2 regions of the Streptomyces azureus genome follow, and region 1 is predicted to be linked to the other one. Evidence: predicted binding sites of a transcription regulator. Region 1 holds the regulator's gene; the other holds the start of a gene.
What was found. Region 1 encodes HspR, which represses chaperone genes until heat shock. Its sites were predicted from a motif close to TTGAGNNNNNNNNNCTCAA; they were not measured.

Region 1 (7,883 bases):
CTGGAACAGCTGGCCGTACGCGGTGATGATCGTCGGCGGCAGCGTCAGGAAGCCGATCGCCACGAACCAGTGGGCGATGCCGACGATGCCCCACCGGTTCATGCGCGTGTGGCCGAGGAACTCCTTCACCAGCGTCACGCTGCGCTGGTAGGGGTTGTCGGTCCGGGTACCGGCGGGCACGGGCTGGCCCAGCTTGAAGTACCGGACGAACTGGCCGGTCGCGCGTGCGAACAGCGCGACGCCGACCACGGTCAAGACCAGCGACACGATGATCGCGGCGAGTTGCATGGGGGCTCCTCGGGCCTGCGAGGTTTTGTCGGGGGAACCTGTCGTTATCGAGGGTTCCCCGAGATTACTAAGCGGTAACTTATGCAGTCGTCTGAGACTACCCCTATCTTCCGCCGCACTGTAGCCGGGTGGGCAGTGATCTGAATCGCTGAGGGTTGCCTCAGGAGCCGCCCGGATCCGGCTCGCGATTCCGTCATGGATCTCAAGGCGGATCTCGTCGTGGATCCCGTCGTGTTATTCGTACCGAATTGTCATGGTGACGCCTAACTTATATCCGTGCTCTACGGGATCATCGCCGCCGCCGCCTTCCTCCTCACCGCCCTGCTCGCAGTCCTCCTCCGGACCCCCGCCCTGCGCCTCGGCGTCCTCGACCGGCGGCGGCAGCGGAACGTGCCGCTGTCCGGCGGTGTGGCCGTGGTGGCCGTCACCGGGTCGGTCGTGGCGGTCAAGGACTGGGAGTCGGCCGGGAGCGGGATCGGCGGGTTGCTCGCCGCGGGTGGTGTGGTCGCCCTGCTCGGGCTCGCCGACGATGTGTGGCGGCTGCGGCGGCGGGTGCTGGCTGCCGGTACGGGCGTGGCGGCCGCGTGTGTCGTGCCGTACGCGGAGGCGGGCGTGGGGGCCGGGCTGCTCGGGGTCGTGTGGGTCGTGGGGGTGACCTTCGGGTTCCGGGGGCTCGACCACTCCGACGGGCTCGCGGGGGCGGTCGGGGCCGTCACCGCCTTCGGGGTGGCGGCCTGTGCCGCCGTCGACCTGATGGACGGGATCGCGGCGCTGATGAGCGTGCTGGCTGCCGCGCTGACCGGGTTTCTGCTGCACAACTGGCACCCCGCGCGCGTGGCGCTGGGCAGTTGCGGGTCCATGTCCGCGGGGTTCGTGATCGCCGTGGGTGCCGTGCACGTCCGCGCCGGGTTCGGCGTCGGGGAGAGCGCCGGGGTGCTGTTCGCGCTGACCGCCGTGGTGTGCGCCGACGTCGTACTGGTGCTGCTGTCACGGCGGTTGGGCGGGCGGGCCGTCCTGCGGAGCGGGCCGGATCATCTCGCGCACCGGCTGCGGCGGCTCGGCCTCACCGTGCCGGGGGTCACTCTGCTGCTGGCGACCGGGGCGGTCTCGGGTGTGCTCGTCGGGGTACTCGCGCACGCCGACCGGGTCGGGGGCGACGCCCTGTGGTGGGTGGCGGGAGTGGCTCTCGTGGCCGTGTTCGCCCTCTTCCGTGTTCCTGTATACGCAGATCGACGAACCGTATCGTCGCAGGTCAGGGCGTTATTGCGCGTAAGGAACGGATAAGACTTGAGCCCGGTCGACTCAGCTCTGTTGACCGGTGGGGAGCCGTCGTGCACACTTGAGTCCGTTCCACTCAAGTCAGCTGGAGGAATCAACCATGGCACGTGCGGTCGGCATCGACCTGGGCACGACTAACTCCGTCGTCAGCGTTCTGGAGGGCGGCGAGCCCACCGTCATCACCAACGCCGAGGGCGCCAGGACCACGCCGTCCGTCGTCGCCTTCGCCAAGAACGGTGAGGTGCTCGTCGGAGAGGTGGCCAAGCGTCAGGCGGTCACCAACGTGGACCGGACCATTCGGTCGGTCAAGCGGCACATGGGCACCGACTGGAAGATCGAGCTGGACGGGAAGCCCTTCAACCCGCAGCAGATCAGCGCCTTCGTGCTGCAGAAGCTGAAGCGGGACGCCGAGTCCTACCTGGGTGAGAAGGTGACCGACGCGGTCATCACCGTCCCGGCGTACTTCAACGACTCCGAGCGCCAGGCCACGAAGGAGGCCGGCGAGATCGCCGGTCTGAACGTGCTGCGCATCGTCAACGAGCCCACCGCGGCCGCGCTGGCGTACGGCCTCGACAAGGACGACCAGACCATCCTGGTCTTCGACCTCGGTGGCGGTACGTTCGACGTCTCGCTGCTGGAGATCGGCGACGGTGTCGTCGAGGTGAAGGCCACCAACGGTGACAACCACCTCGGTGGTGACGACTGGGACCAGCGCATCGTCGACTACCTGGTCCAGCAGTTCCAGTCCGGCCACGGCGTGGACCTGGGCAAGGACAAGATGGCCCTGCAGCGTCTGCGCGAGGCCGCCGAGAAGGCGAAGATCGAGCTGTCCTCGTCCACCGAGACCTCGATCAACCTGCCCTACATCACCGCCTCCGCCGAGGGCCCCCTGCACCTCGACGAGAAGCTCACCCGCGCCCAGTTCCAGCAGCTGACCGCGGACCTCCTGGAGCGCTGCAAGACGCCGTTCCACAACGTCATCAAGGACGCCGGCATCTCCATCAGCGAGATCGACCACGTCGTCCTGGTCGGCGGCTCGACCCGCATGCCCGCCGTCGCCGAGCTCGTCAAGGAGCTGACCGGCGGCAAGGACGCCAACAAGGGCGTCAACCCGGACGAGGTCGTCGCCATCGGCGCCGCCCTGCAGGCCGGTGTCCTCAAGGGCGAGGTCAAGGACGTCCTGCTCCTCGACGTCACCCCGCTGTCCCTCGGTATCGAGACCAAGGGCGGCATCATGACCAAGCTCATCGAGCGCAACACCACGATCCCGACCAAGCGGTCCGAGATCTTCACGACGGCCGAGGACAACCAGCCCTCCGTGCAGATCCAGGTCTACCAGGGCGAGCGCGAGATCGCGGCGTACAACAAGAAGCTCGGGATGTTCGAGCTGACCGGTCTGCCCCCGGCGCCGCGCGGCGTCCCGCAGATCGAGGTCTCCTTCGACATCGACGCCAACGGCATCATGCACGTGACCGCGAAGGACCTGGGCACGGGCAAGGAGCAGAAGATGACCGTCACCGGCGGCTCCTCGCTGCCGAAGGACGAGGTCGACCGCATGCGCCAGGAGGCCGAGCAGTACGCGGAGGAGGACCACAAGCGCCGCGAGGCCGCCGAGGCCCGCAACCAGGGCGAGCAGCTCGTCTACCAGACCGAGAAGTTCCTCAAGGACAACGAGGACAAGGTCCCCGGCGAGATCAAGACCGAGGTCGAGGAAGCCGTCGGTGAGCTGAAGGAGAAGCTCAAGGGCGAGGACACGGCCGAGATCCGCACCGCCACGGAGAAGGTCGCGGCCGTCTCGCAGAAGCTCGGCCAGGCCATGTACGCCGACGCGGGCGCCGCGCAGGCCGCCGACGGCCCCTCCGCCGGAGCCGGCGCGGGTGCCGGTGCCGGTGACGCCAAGGCCGACGACGACGTGGTCGACGCCGAGATCGTGGACGACGAGCGGAAGGACGGTGCCGCGTGACGGAGGAGACCCCGGGCTTCGACGAGCAGCAGCCCGACGTCCCTTCCGGCGCCACCTCCGACGACGCCGAGCCGAAGGCCGCCGACTCCCCCTCGACGGAGGAGGGGGCGGCCCCGGCCGGGGACACGGGCCAGGACGTGGCTCTGGTGGCCCAGCTGGACCAGGCACGCACGGCGCTGAGCGAGCGCACGGCGGACCTCCAGCGCCTCCAGGCCGAGTTCCAGAACTACCGCCGCCGGGTCGAGCGTGACCGGATCGCGGTCAAGGAGATCGCCATCGCGAACCTCCTGACCGAGCTCCTGCCCGTGCTCGACGACATCGGCCGCGCGCGTGAACACGGCGAACTGGTCGGCGGCTTCAAGTCCGTCGCCGAGTCGCTGGAGAGCACGGCGGCCAAGATGGGCCTCCAGCAGTTCGGCAAGGAGGGCGAGCCCTTCGACCCGACGATCCACGAAGCCCTGATGCACAGCTACGCACCGGACGTCACCGAGACGACGTGCGTGGCGATTCTGCAGCCCGGGTACCGGATCGGCGAGCGCACCATCCGCCCCGCGCGGGTGGCGGTGGCCGAGCCCCAGCCGGGGGCGCAGACGGTCAAGGCGGACGAGACCGCCGAAGCCGACGACAAGGAGAGCGGTGGCCCGGAAGAGGGCTGACGTCATAGCGGACGAAGGGAAGGAGGGGCGTCGAGGATGAGCACCAAGGACTTCATCGAGAAGGACTACTACAAGGTCCTCGGCGTCCCCAAGGACGCCACCGAGGCCGAGATCAAGAAGGCGTACCGGAAGCTCGCCCGCGAGTACCACCCGGACGCCAACAAGGGCAACGTCAAGGCGGAGGAGCGCTTCAAGGAGATCTCCGAGGCCAATGACATCCTCGGCGACCCCAAGAAGCGCAAGGAGTACGACGAGGCACGCGCCCTCTTCGGCAACGGCGGCTTCCGCCCCGGGCCCGGCGCGGGCGGCGGCTCCTTCAACTTCGACCTGGGCGACCTCTTCGGAGGCGCCCCGGGCGGCCAGGGAGCCGGCGGTTTCGGCGGTGGACTCGGTGACGTCTTCGGGGGCCTGTTCAACCGTGGCGGCGCGGGCGCGGGGACGCGCACGCATCCGCGGCGCGGCCAGGACATCGAGTCCGAGGTCACGCTGAGCTTCACGGAGGCGATCGAGGGCGCGACCGTCCCGCTGCGGATGTCCTCGCAGTCGCCCTGCAAGGCCTGTTCGGGCACCGGCGACAAGAACGGCACACCGCGGGTGTGCCCGACCTGCGTCGGCACCGGGCAGGTCGCCCGGGGCAGCGGCGGTGGCTTCTCCCTCACCGACCCCTGCCCGGACTGCAAGGGCCGCGGCCTGATCGCGGAGAACGCCTGCGAGGTCTGCAAGGGCAGCGGCCGGGCCAAGTCCTCGCGGACCATGCAGGTGCGCATCCCCGCGGGCGTCAGCGACGGCCAGCGGATCCGGCTGCGCGGCAAGGGAGCACCGGGCGAGCGCGGCGGCCCGGCGGGCGATCTCTACGTGGTGGTGCACGTCGACTCCCACCCGGTCTTCGGCCGCAAGGACGACAACCTCACCGTCAGTGTCCCGGTGACCTTCGCCGAGGCGGCCCTCGGCGGCGAGGTCCGGGTGCCGACGCTGGGCGGCCCGCCCGTCACGCTGAAGCTGCCGCCGGGCACGCCCAACGGCCGCACCATGCGCGCCCGGGGCAAGGGCGCGGTCCGCAAGGACGGCACCCGCGGCGACCTTCTGGTCACCGTCGAGGTGAGTGTCCCGAAGGACCTGACGGGGAAGGCTCGTGACGCGCTCGAGGCGTATCGCGAGGCGACCGCGGGTGAGGATCCGCGGGCGGAGCTGTTCCAGGCCGCGAAGGGAGCATGAGTCAGATGGACGGTCGTCGACGCAACCCGTATGAACTGACCGAGGAGACCCCGGTCTACGTCATCTCGGTGGCGGCCCAGCTGTCCGGCCTGCATCCGCAGACCCTGCGCCAGTACGACCGTCTGGGCCTGGTGTCCCCCGACCGCACCGCCGGGCGGGGCCGGCGCTACTCGGCCCGCGACATCGAACAGCTCCGTCAGGTGCAGCAGTTGTCGCAGGACGAGGGCATCAACCTGGCGGGCATCAAGCGCATCATCGAACTGGAGAACCAGGTCGCCGCGCTCCAGGCCCGGGTGGCCGAGCTGGAGGACGCGCTGGACGGCGCGGCGGCGGCCATGCGCCAGCGCGAGGCGGCGGTGCACGCGTCGTACCGCCGTGACCTGGTGCCGTACCAGGAGGTCCAGCAGACCAGCGCGCTGGTGGTGTGGCGGCCGAAGCGGCAGCAGCAGTCGGACTGACGCGCGTACGCCTGCGAAAGGGGCCGGGAGGAGACTCCCGGCCCCTTTCGTATGTCTTGGGGCGTTTTCGCTGGGCCTTCTGTGGATGACTGGATGGTGCAAGTCACTTGGAAGTGATTCCGCAGGGTCTTCACAACTGCTGCGGAGCGTGGTGTTGTCATCTCGTTAAGTGGTTCCGCTTGACGCTGGGGGCGCGTCCGCGTTGGCTTTTCAGTCACATGGGCCAAAAGTGTGCCCACGTCCGAATCACACGCGAAGTGAGCTCCCGCATGCGTCGTCGTATCTCCATATCCGTGGCCGCGGCCACGATGTCCGCCACGCTCGCCGGCTGCGGCGTGCTCAACGCGACCGGGAGCAGTGACGACGCGAGCCCGACGAAGGGCAACGACATCACGGTGGGCCTGCTGCTCCCGGAGAAGGCGAACACGCGGTACGAGAACTTCGACTACCCCATCATCAAGACGAAGGTCGAGTCCCTCACCAACGACCGGGGCCGCGTCGAGTACGCCAACGCCGAGGCGAGCGCCGACAAGCAGGCCGACCAGTTGCAGCAGATGATCGACGACCGGGTCGACGTGATCCTGCTGGACGCCGTCGACGCGCACGCCATCGCCGACGGAGTGAAGAAGGCCAAGGACGCCGGCATCCCGGTCATCGCCTACGACCGGCTCGCCGAGGGCCCGATCGACGCGTACATCTCCTTCGACAACGAACTGGTCGGCGAGGTCCAGGGGCGCACCCTGCTGGAGGCCATCGGCGAGAACGCGAGCCTCTCCGACAAGATCGTCATGATGAACGGCTCGTCGACGGACCCGAACGCCAAGCAGTTCAAGGCCGGTGCGATGTCCGAGCTGAACGGCAAGGTGACGATCGCCCGGTCCTTCGACACCAAGGACTGGAAGCCGGAGAACGCGCAGGCCAACATGGCCGAGGCGATCGAGAAGATCGGCAAGGACAACATCGACGCGGTGTACTCCGCCAACGACGGCATGGCCGGCGGCATCGTCAAGGCGCTGGAGGCCGCGGGCGTGACCGACCTGCCGCCGATCACCGGCCAGGACGCGGAGCTCCCGGCGGTGCAGCGGATCATCGCCGGCGAGCAGTACATGAGCGTGTACAAGTCGTACCCGCAGGAGGCCGAGAACGCCGCGGAGATGGCCGTGGCCAAGGTCCAGGGCCGCGACATCCAGTTCGCCGCGCTGACCCGCGACAGGGTCGACAGCCCCACCCACAAGGGCATCCCCGCCCAGCTCGTGCCGGTGGTCGCCCTGACGAAGTCCAACATCAAGGACACGGTCGTCGCCGACGACGTCTACAAGCTTTCGGACATCTGCACGGCGAAGTACAAGGCGGCTTGCGAGGCGATCGGGCTGAAGTAGTCACGCCGCTCGTCGTCTTCCGCTCCTAGTGCCCCGGCAGGCAACGTTCGCCCCGTCGCGACGCCCGGCACGCCCCCTCGCCGCACCGGGAGCACGCACCGGACGCCGCTCCTTGACGGGCAAACGTTGCCTGCCGGGGCACTAGGAGTTCTCCGCCTCACCCCCGGAGGGGCCCGGCCGGCACCGGAGTGATCCGGCTGGCATCCGGCTGGATTCGGTCACGCCCCGGCCATTTGCTGCAACGTGCGAGCTGAGGCGCGGACATACCGGCGTGTGGCGGCGGTTTCCGGCTAGGGCGGCGCGGGGAGCCGTGTTGCGGACCAGGTCCCGTCCGCGCATAGTTGCGCTGCGGAAGACGGCGAAACCGGGGGTGGGATCGGCGATGGCCGGGCACGGGGCGGAGGAGCATCCACACGGTGCCGACCGACTGTGCGAGGCCGGGGATCGCGTGTATTCCCGGGCCGTACGGCGGGGCCGTGTGCCGCGCCGGGACGCGGATCCGGTGCCCTGTCTGCTGGAACTCGCCCTGCTGCACCCGGACCCCGACGACATGGACTGGCTGGTGCCCACCTCCCCGCAGGAGGTCATGACCCGGCTGCTGCGCGGGATGTACGACGAGGTCAGCGCGAGTCAGCGGCGGGTGGGT
Region 2 (7,883 bases), on a different contig from region 1:
ATCCACTTGCGCTGCTTCGGGTCCTGGATGTGCATGAACTCGATGCCGGTGGTGCGGCAGTACGAGTCGCGCAGCACGCCGAGGATGTCGCGCAGCTTCATCATCGACTTGCCGGCGAAGCCGCCGACGGCGAACTCGCGCTCCAGGTCCCACAGGGTGAGGCCGTGCTCGGTGATGTCCAGGTCGGGGTGCTTGCGCTGCTGGTACTCCAGCGGGTCGGTGTCGGCCATGACGTGGCCGCGGACCCGGTAGGAGTGGATCAGCTCGAAGACGCGGGCGGCCTTCGTGACGTCGTCGTCGTGGCTGGCGTCGATGTCCTTGAGCCAGCGGACCGGCTCGTAGGGGATGCGCAGCGCCTCGAAGATGTCGTCGTAGAAGCCGTTCTCGCCGAGCAGGAGGTTCGCGACCTGGCGGAGGAACTCGCCCGAGGCGGCGCCCTGGATCACCCGGTGGTCGTAGGTCGACGTGAGCGTCATGACCTTCGAGATGCCGAGCTTGTTCAGGGTGTCCTGGGAGGTGCCCTGGAACTCCGCCGGGTAGTCCATGGAGCCGACGCCCATGATCACGGACTGGCCGGGCATCAGGCGCGGCACCGAGTGGACCGTGCCGAGGCCGCCGGGGTTGGTCAGGGAGACCGTGACACCGGAGAAGTCGTCCATCGTCAGCTTGCCGTCGCGGGCGCGGCGGACGATGTCCTCGTAGGCCTGCCAGAACTCGAAGAAGTTCAGCGTCTCGGCCTTCTTGATCGCCGCGACGACCAGCTGGCGGTCGCCGTTCGGCTTGACCAGGTCGATGGCGAGACCGAGGTTGACGTGCTCCGGCTTGACCAGGGTCGGCTTGCCGTCCACCTTCGCGAACGAGTTGTTCATCGCCGGCATCGCCTTGATGGCCTGGACCATCGCGTAGCCGATGAGGTGCGTGAAGGAGATCTTCCCGCCACGCGCCCGCTTCAGGTGGTTGTTGATGACGATGCGGTTGTCGAACAGCAGCTTCACCGGGACCGCGCGCACGGACGTGGCCGTGGGCAGCTCCAGGGAGGCGTCCATGTTCTTCGCGACCGCGGCGGCGGGGCCGCGCAGCACGACCTGCTCGGGGCCCGAGGGGGCCTCGGCGGCGGGTTCGGCCTTTGGCTTCGCGGCCGCCGGCTTGGCGGCCGGGGCGGCCTTCGCCGGAGCGGGAGCCTGAGCCGGGGCCTGCGCGGCGGGCTTCGCCGGAGCGGGAGCCGGCGCGGCGGCCGCGGGCTGCTGGGCCGCCGGGGCGGGGGCCGCGGCCTGGGCGGGGGCGGCCTGGGCCGCCGGCTGAGCGGTGGTGGTCCCCGCGGCCCCCGCGGCCGCGGTACCCGCCGGAGCCGAGGCGGCAGCCGCCCCCGGCTTGTAGTCGGCGAAGAAGTCCCACCAGGCTCGGTCTACCGAATTCGGGTCCTGGAGGTACTGCTGATAGATCTCGTCGACGAGCCACTCGTTGGCACCGAACGACGTGGCAGGGTTCTTCCCCGCTTGGTCGGTGTCGGTCGAGATGCTCGAGTTACTGGGGGACTGTGGCGACACGGCGGCAACCGCCCTCTTCCGCTTCACAAGATGATGGACAGCGGGAATCAAGGCTACGCCTCCCGCACCGGGTAGGTCAGGTCGGGCCCGTTCAACGTCGCGCAAGTCACATTTGAAAGCGTGTTTCGGGGCTTGAAATGGCGGGAAACAAGCGTGGTTCCGCTTAAAGAGGGAAAGGCGCAGCCGGGCCTCACGCGCCGATGGCGCGGGCCTGTGCCTGATCACACGTGTCCGTCAGCGCGGACGCCCGTGGATCTTGTGGCTCCGCTTCGAACTTTACGTCAACTTGGCAAAGATGGAAGTCCCGGAAGGGTGACAAGAATCCGGCAACCTCGCTCGGATTCAGCCACTCCGATGCGCCCGCCGTGCAGATCCACCGCCCAGCGGGCGATGGCCAGGCCGAGGCCTGTGCCGCCGTCGCTGCCCGGACCCTGCGACCGCTTGGCGTTGCCGCGGTTGAACCGCTCGAAGACGCGGTGCCACTCGGACTTCGGAATGCCGGGGCCCTCGTCCAGAACCTCCAGCTCCAGCGACTCCGGCAGCGAGCCGCGCCGCGCCTTGACCGTCACACGGCCGTGCGGCGGGCTGTGCTTGACGGCGTTGTCGATGAGGTTGGCCACGACCTGGTGGATGCGCTCCGGGTCGGCGTGCGCGGTCAACTCCGGCGGGTGGACGTCGAGGTGCAGATGGACGTCCGTACGGGTGTGACTGCCCGAGCCGGTGGCGATGCCCGCGCGCACGGAGGCGACCATGTTGGCCTCCTTGAGCACGCCGGACAGATACGGCCACACCTCGAACCGCCGCTGTTTCAGCGGTACGACGCCGTTGTCCAGGCGGGACAGGTCCAGCAGCGTCTCCACCAGCCGGCCGAGCCGCTCGGTCTGCTTCAGGGCCGTGCGCATCGTCTCCGGGTCGGCCTGTGTGACGCCGTCGACGATGTTCTCCAGCACCGCGCGCAGGCCCGCGATGGGGGTGCGCAGCTCGTGCGAGACGTTCGCCACCAACTCCTTGCGCTGGCTGTCCTGGGCCTCCAGCTCGTCGGCCATGGCGTTGATCGTCACCGCCAGATCGCCCAGCTCGTCACGGCGGTTCTCCCGCACCCGGCGGGTGTAGTCGCCCTGCGAGATGGAACGGGCCACCGCGGTCATCTCGTCCAGCGGCGCGGTGAGCGAATGGGCCACGAACTGCGTAATGAGCAGTGTGGCGATCATCGAGAAGACCGTGATGAAGCGCAGCTCCGTCTTCGTGTGCACCGCGATCACCGACAGGCCTGTGGTGATCAGCACCGAGATGACGACCAGCGCGCCCAGCTTGGTCTTGATCGAGAACGGGCTCACCCCGCCCCAGGGTTCCGGATCCCCGGGGCCTCTCCGTGCTCCCGGCCCGCCGCTCATGGCGTCGGGGTCTCCAGGGCGTAGCCCACGCCGTGCACCGTGCGGATCCGCTCGGCGCCGATCTTCCGGCGCAGTGCCTTGATGTGGCTGTCGACGGTCCGGGTGCCGGAGGCGTCCGCCCAGTCCCAGACCTCGGCGAGCAGCTGCTCGCGCGAGAGCACCGCGCGCGGGGTGTTCGCCAGGCACACGAGGAGATCGAACTCGGTGGGCGTGAGGTGAACGTCCTCACTGCGCACCCGGACCCGGCGCTGCGCGTGGTCGATCTCCAGTTCGCCGAGGCGCAGGATGCCGCTGCGCGGCGTCGCGGCGGCCAGCGCGGCCCGCTCCACGCGGCGCAGCAGCACGTGCACGCGTGCCGCCAACTCCCGCATCGAGAACGGCTTCGTCATGTAGTCGTCGGCACCGACGCCGAGCCCGACCAGCATGTCGGTCTCGTCGTCGCGCGCGGTGAGCATCAGTACCGGCACCGGCCGGGCGGCCTGCACGCGCCGGCAGACCTCCAGACCGTCGAAGCCGGGCAGCATGATGTCGAGGATCAGCAGGTCGGGCTGCCAGGCCTCGGCCGTGTCGACGGCGGCCGGACCGTCACCGGCTGTTTGCACGAGGAATCCCTCGGCTCGCAGGCGGGTCGCGATGGCGTCCACGATCGTGGCGTCGTCCTCGACGACGAGAACCCGGCGCTGTGCGCCCGGGGTAGCCGTCGCCGAACCGTTGTGGGAGGTGTGTGTCTGCTCCATCGCCCGCCCCTGGGGTGTGCTTTCCGGAATCAGTGGGGTGATCCCTCGGTCTGCGCATGGTTGCGATTGACGCTTGAATGATCGGCGTCAGGGGAGCAGCGTACGGGGAGTCAGCACACCTTTGCTATCCAGGGCTGATGCCGAGGTGCACGACGTCCGGAACGCCCCGGGCAACCGGGATCTCTTCGGTACGCACCTGTTGGAACCCGACATTCCGCAGGGTTTCTTCGAATTCCGGAGAGGGCTGGGCGGACCAGACGGCGAGCACCCCGCCGGGCCTCAACACCCGTGCGCAGCTTGCCAGTCCGGCCTCTCCATAGAGATTCCCGTTGCCCTCCGTGACGGTCCAGCGGGGTCCGTTGTCGATGTCGAGGCACAGGGCGTCGTACGTGGCGGAAGTCTCATTGACGTAGGCCACGAGATCGGCTTCGACGATTCTCGTGCGCGGATCGGCGAGGGCCTCGGCGGAGAAGGCGGAGAGCGGGCCGTCGAGATGCCATTCGACGATGGCGTGCTCGCGTTCCACGACCGTGATCCCTCCCCAGCGCGGGTCCGCCGCCGCGTGGGCGAGGGAGAAACCGACGCCGAGTCCGCCGATCAGCACGTCCGGGCGGTCCCGGCCGGCCAGGGCGTCCAGGGCCGCGTCGACCAGCCGCCGCTCCGAGCGGCCGTCGGAGGTGTCCATCAGGAAACAGCCGTTCGCGATGATCTCCAGCCGGTCGTCGTGCCGTCGCAGCACGACCTCGCCGTGCGGGCCCTCGCGACGGTCCAGCACATGGGGGATGTCGTTCGAGGTGGGCATCCGAGCATCCTGGCAGGTGGGAGGTGTCCGGCGCCAAGCATTACGGAGCGTCCCGGCGGGGGGACGCGGTGGGCTGCTGTCGGGTTGCTGTGAATCGGCTCTCGCGTGGCGCCCGTCACAGACAGGGAGCGAAGGTGCGCGAAGTGTGGGGCGTGACGGAAGGAGCGCCCGCCGTGGATCGCACCGCGCCGGCCGAGGGGACGGCCACCCCGACGCCGACGGGCGCGCCCGTACCCGACGGGTCAGGGCTGCTGGACGGGGTGCCGCGGCAGCGGGCCGGCGGCCGAGGGCCGTGTGAGGCCGCGGGCCCGGGCCTGCCGGCGCCCATTTCGGTGGAGAAGACTCGGTCCCGGCTCCGGACGCCGCGGCTCTGGCGGCTGCTCCCGACTCCCACGGGTACGCCCTTCACCTTCGGGTACGCGATCGTCCTCTCCCTGACCTCGCTGATCTCCGCGTACGCGGACCCGGCCCTGGTGCACGCCCTGCTCCAGGGTTCCAGTACGGATGTGGCGCACCTGGTGCGGACGCCGGAGCTGGTGCTGGTCGGCAGCGCACTGTGGCTCGCGGGCGGGGTGGCCTCGCCGTTCACGATCGGGTTCGTGCTCGTGCTGACCGCACTGGAACGGCGGATCGGCGGCCTGCGCACGGCCGGTGTCTTCCTGCTCGGGCACGTCCTCGCCACGCTGGCGACCGAGGTCCCGGTCGGGCTGGCGGTGCTGGCGGGGCAGCTCCCCGGAAGTTCGCTGCACCGCCTCGACTACGGCGTCAGCTTCGGCGTCGCCGCCGGCACCGGCGCCCTGGCCGGACTGCTGCCGCCCTGGCTGCGCGTGCCGCTGCTGGCCGGCTTCGGCGGGATGCTGCTCCAGGACCTGCTCGCCTTCACCGACCCGATGACCAACTGGGGGCATCTGATCGCCCTGGCCATCGGTGTCGCGACCTGGCCGGTGGTCCGGCGGTGGCAGGCGAGGGGCGCCGGTTCCCCCGGACCGGTCCGGAGCTGAAGCCGATGCCGTTCAGGTCCGCGGGCAGTGCTTCGCGCTGGTGAGCAGGGCCACCACCTCCCAGCCCAGCGCCTCGTAGAGCCCTCGCCCCGCGGGCGTACCGGCGAGGACACCGGTCCGTGCGCCCTGCTGGACGGCGGTGATCTGCAATGTCCGCATGACGAGGCTGCCGAGTCCCTTGCGGCGATGCTCGGGGGCCGTCTCGATCTGGTCGGCTACGGCCGTGGTGCCGGTCGGGGCGATCTGGCCGCGCGCCGCCAGCGAACCGTCCGGGGCGGCCACCATCACACGCGTCACTCCGCCACGCGACCAGCTGCGCAGCCGGTAGCCGTCGGGCACGTCCGGAGCGTCCGCCGGGGTCAGCGGGACCGTCATCAGGTAGCCGGGCTCGGGGTCGATCCACCAGGTGTCGTCCAGCCAGCCGGCGACCACCGACGGGTCCCCGAACGCCTTCAGCCACACCCCGGCCCCGGTCACCGCGCCGGCCACCTTGCGAACGGCCGCCTCGTCGAGGTCGTCGCCGGTCGCGCCGAACACATGCCGAGTGACGTGCCCGTTCGCCCCCACGTCGATCGTGCAGCCCCACGGCTCGGGCACGGGCGGAGCCGCCCCGCGCGACACGACCCACCCGTCCACCCACGCCTGCACGGTCCCGTCCACGTCGCCCCCTGGTAATAGGCATTCACTGGATTGAGCTATTACGTCGCTGACTCTACGGTCCCGATCGTCCCTGGTGTCACGATCGATCGCTCACAGCGAACGGCGGGTGGGGAACATCCGGGGGCTCCCGTGCATTGAGTCGGCATAGCTCAACTTGACTGCCGAAGGGGAGATCATGGCTTCGACGTGCACACCGCTCACCCTGCCCGTGCTGCCGCTCGACGACGAGGTCGTGCTGCCCGGGATGGTGGTCCCACTGGACCTGAGCGACTCCGAGGTGCGCGCGGCGGTGGAGGCCGCTCAGGCCGCCGCCAGGTCGCAGCCCGGAAAGCCCAGGGTGCTGCTGGTGCCACGCATCGACGGCACGTACGCCAACACCGGTGTCCTCGGCACCGTCGAGCAGGTGGGCCGGCTGGCCGACGGCGATCCGGGCGCGCTGATCCGCGGCCGGGGGCGGGTGAGGATCGGTGCGGGGACCACGGGGCCCGGCGCGGCCCTCTGGGTCGAGGGCACCAGCGTCGACGAATCCGTCCCGGAGCCTTCCCCAAGTTCTCAACTTCGTTCGAACAGGGGAGACCTCTATCCCGGGCACGTCGCCGAGCTGGTCAAGGAGTACAAGGCCCTCGCCACCGCCTGGCTGCGCAAGCGCGGTGCCTGGCAGGTCGTCGACCGGGTCCAGGCCATCGACGACGTCTCGGCGCTCGCCGACAACTCCGGCTACTCACCCTTCCTGACCACCGATCAGAAGGTCGAGCTGCTCGAGACCGCCGACCCGGTGGCCCGGCTGAAGCTCGCGACCCAGCAGCTGCGCGACCACCTCGCCGAGCAGGACGTGGCCGAGGCCATCGCCAAGGACGTCCAGGAAGGCGTCGACAAGCAGCAGCGCGAGTTCCTGCTGCGGCGTCAGCTGGAAGCGGTCCGCAAGGAGCTGCGCGAGCTGAACGGCGAGCAGGAGGGCGAGGAGTCCGACGACTACCGAACCCGCGTGGAGGCCGCCGACCTGCCCGAGAAGGTCCGCGAGGCCGCGCTCAAGGAGGTCGACAAGCTGGAGCGGTCCTCCGACCAGTCGCCCGAGGGCTCGTGGATCCGCACCTGGCTCGACACGGTCCTGGAGATGCCGTGGAACGAGCGCACCGAGGACGCGTACGACATCCAGGGCGCCCAGGCCGTCCTCGACGCCGAGCACTCCGGCCTGGAGGACGTGAAGGAGCGGATCACCGAGTACCTGGCGGTGCGCAAGCGGCGTACCGACCGGGGGCTGGGCGTGGTCGGCGGGCGGCGCGGCGGTGCCGTGCTCGCGCTCGTCGGGCCGCCCGGCGTCGGCAAGACCAGCCTCGGTGAGTCCGTCGCCCACGCGATGGGCCGGAAGTTCGTGCGCGTCGCCCTCGGCGGCGTCCGCGACGAGGCCGAGATCCGCGGTCACCGGCGTACGTACGTCGGTGCCCTGCCCGGCCGGATCGTCCGCGCCATCAAGGAGGCCGGGTCGATGAACCCGGTCGTGCTGCTCGACGAGATCGACAAGGTGGGCTCGGACTTCCGGGGCGACCCGGCCGCCGCCCTGCTCGAAGTGCTTGACCCGGCGCAGAACCACACCTTCCGGGACCACTACCTGGAGGTCGAGCTGGACCTGTCGGACGTGGTCTTCCTCGCGACCGCCAACGTCCTGGAGGCCATCCCGGAGGCCCTGGCCGACCGGATGGAGATCGTCCGCCTGGACGGCTACACCGAGGACGAGAAGGTCG

Region 2: lon (endopeptidase La) is a predicted target of HspR. The motif match lies at 6,276-6,294, and genes of this name have one in related genera.

Annotation. Positions count from the first base shown of each region.
Region 1 is NZ_DF968187.1:64,981-72,863, forward strand. Features, by position in the region: gene AOQ53_RS00975 ((Fe-S)-binding protein) at 1-288, opposite strand, end outside; gene AOQ53_RS00980 (MraY family glycosyltransferase) at 565-1,572, shown strand; gene dnaK (molecular chaperone DnaK) at 1,667-3,529, shown strand; gene grpE (nucleotide exchange factor GrpE) at 3,526-4,185, shown strand; gene dnaJ (molecular chaperone DnaJ) at 4,222-5,400, shown strand; gene AOQ53_RS01000 (heat shock protein transcriptional repressor HspR) at 5,406-5,858, shown strand; gene AOQ53_RS01005 (sugar ABC transporter substrate-binding protein) at 6,128-7,237, shown strand; gene AOQ53_RS01010 (helix-turn-helix transcriptional regulator) at 7,620-7,883, shown strand, end outside.
Region 2 is NZ_DF968231.1:65,875-73,757, forward strand. Features, by position in the region: gene AOQ53_RS09765 (multifunctional oxoglutarate decarboxylase/oxoglutarate dehydrogenase thiamine pyrophosphate-binding subunit/dihydrolipoyllysine-residue succinyltransferase subunit) at 1-1,547, opposite strand, end outside; gene AOQ53_RS09770 (sensor histidine kinase) at 1,829-2,941, opposite strand; gene AOQ53_RS09775 (response regulator transcription factor) at 2,938-3,678, opposite strand; gene AOQ53_RS09780 (spermidine synthase family protein) at 3,803-4,480, opposite strand; gene AOQ53_RS09785 (rhomboid-like protein) at 4,654-5,481, shown strand; gene AOQ53_RS09790 (GNAT family N-acetyltransferase) at 5,494-6,141, opposite strand; gene lon (endopeptidase La) at 6,317-7,883, shown strand, end outside.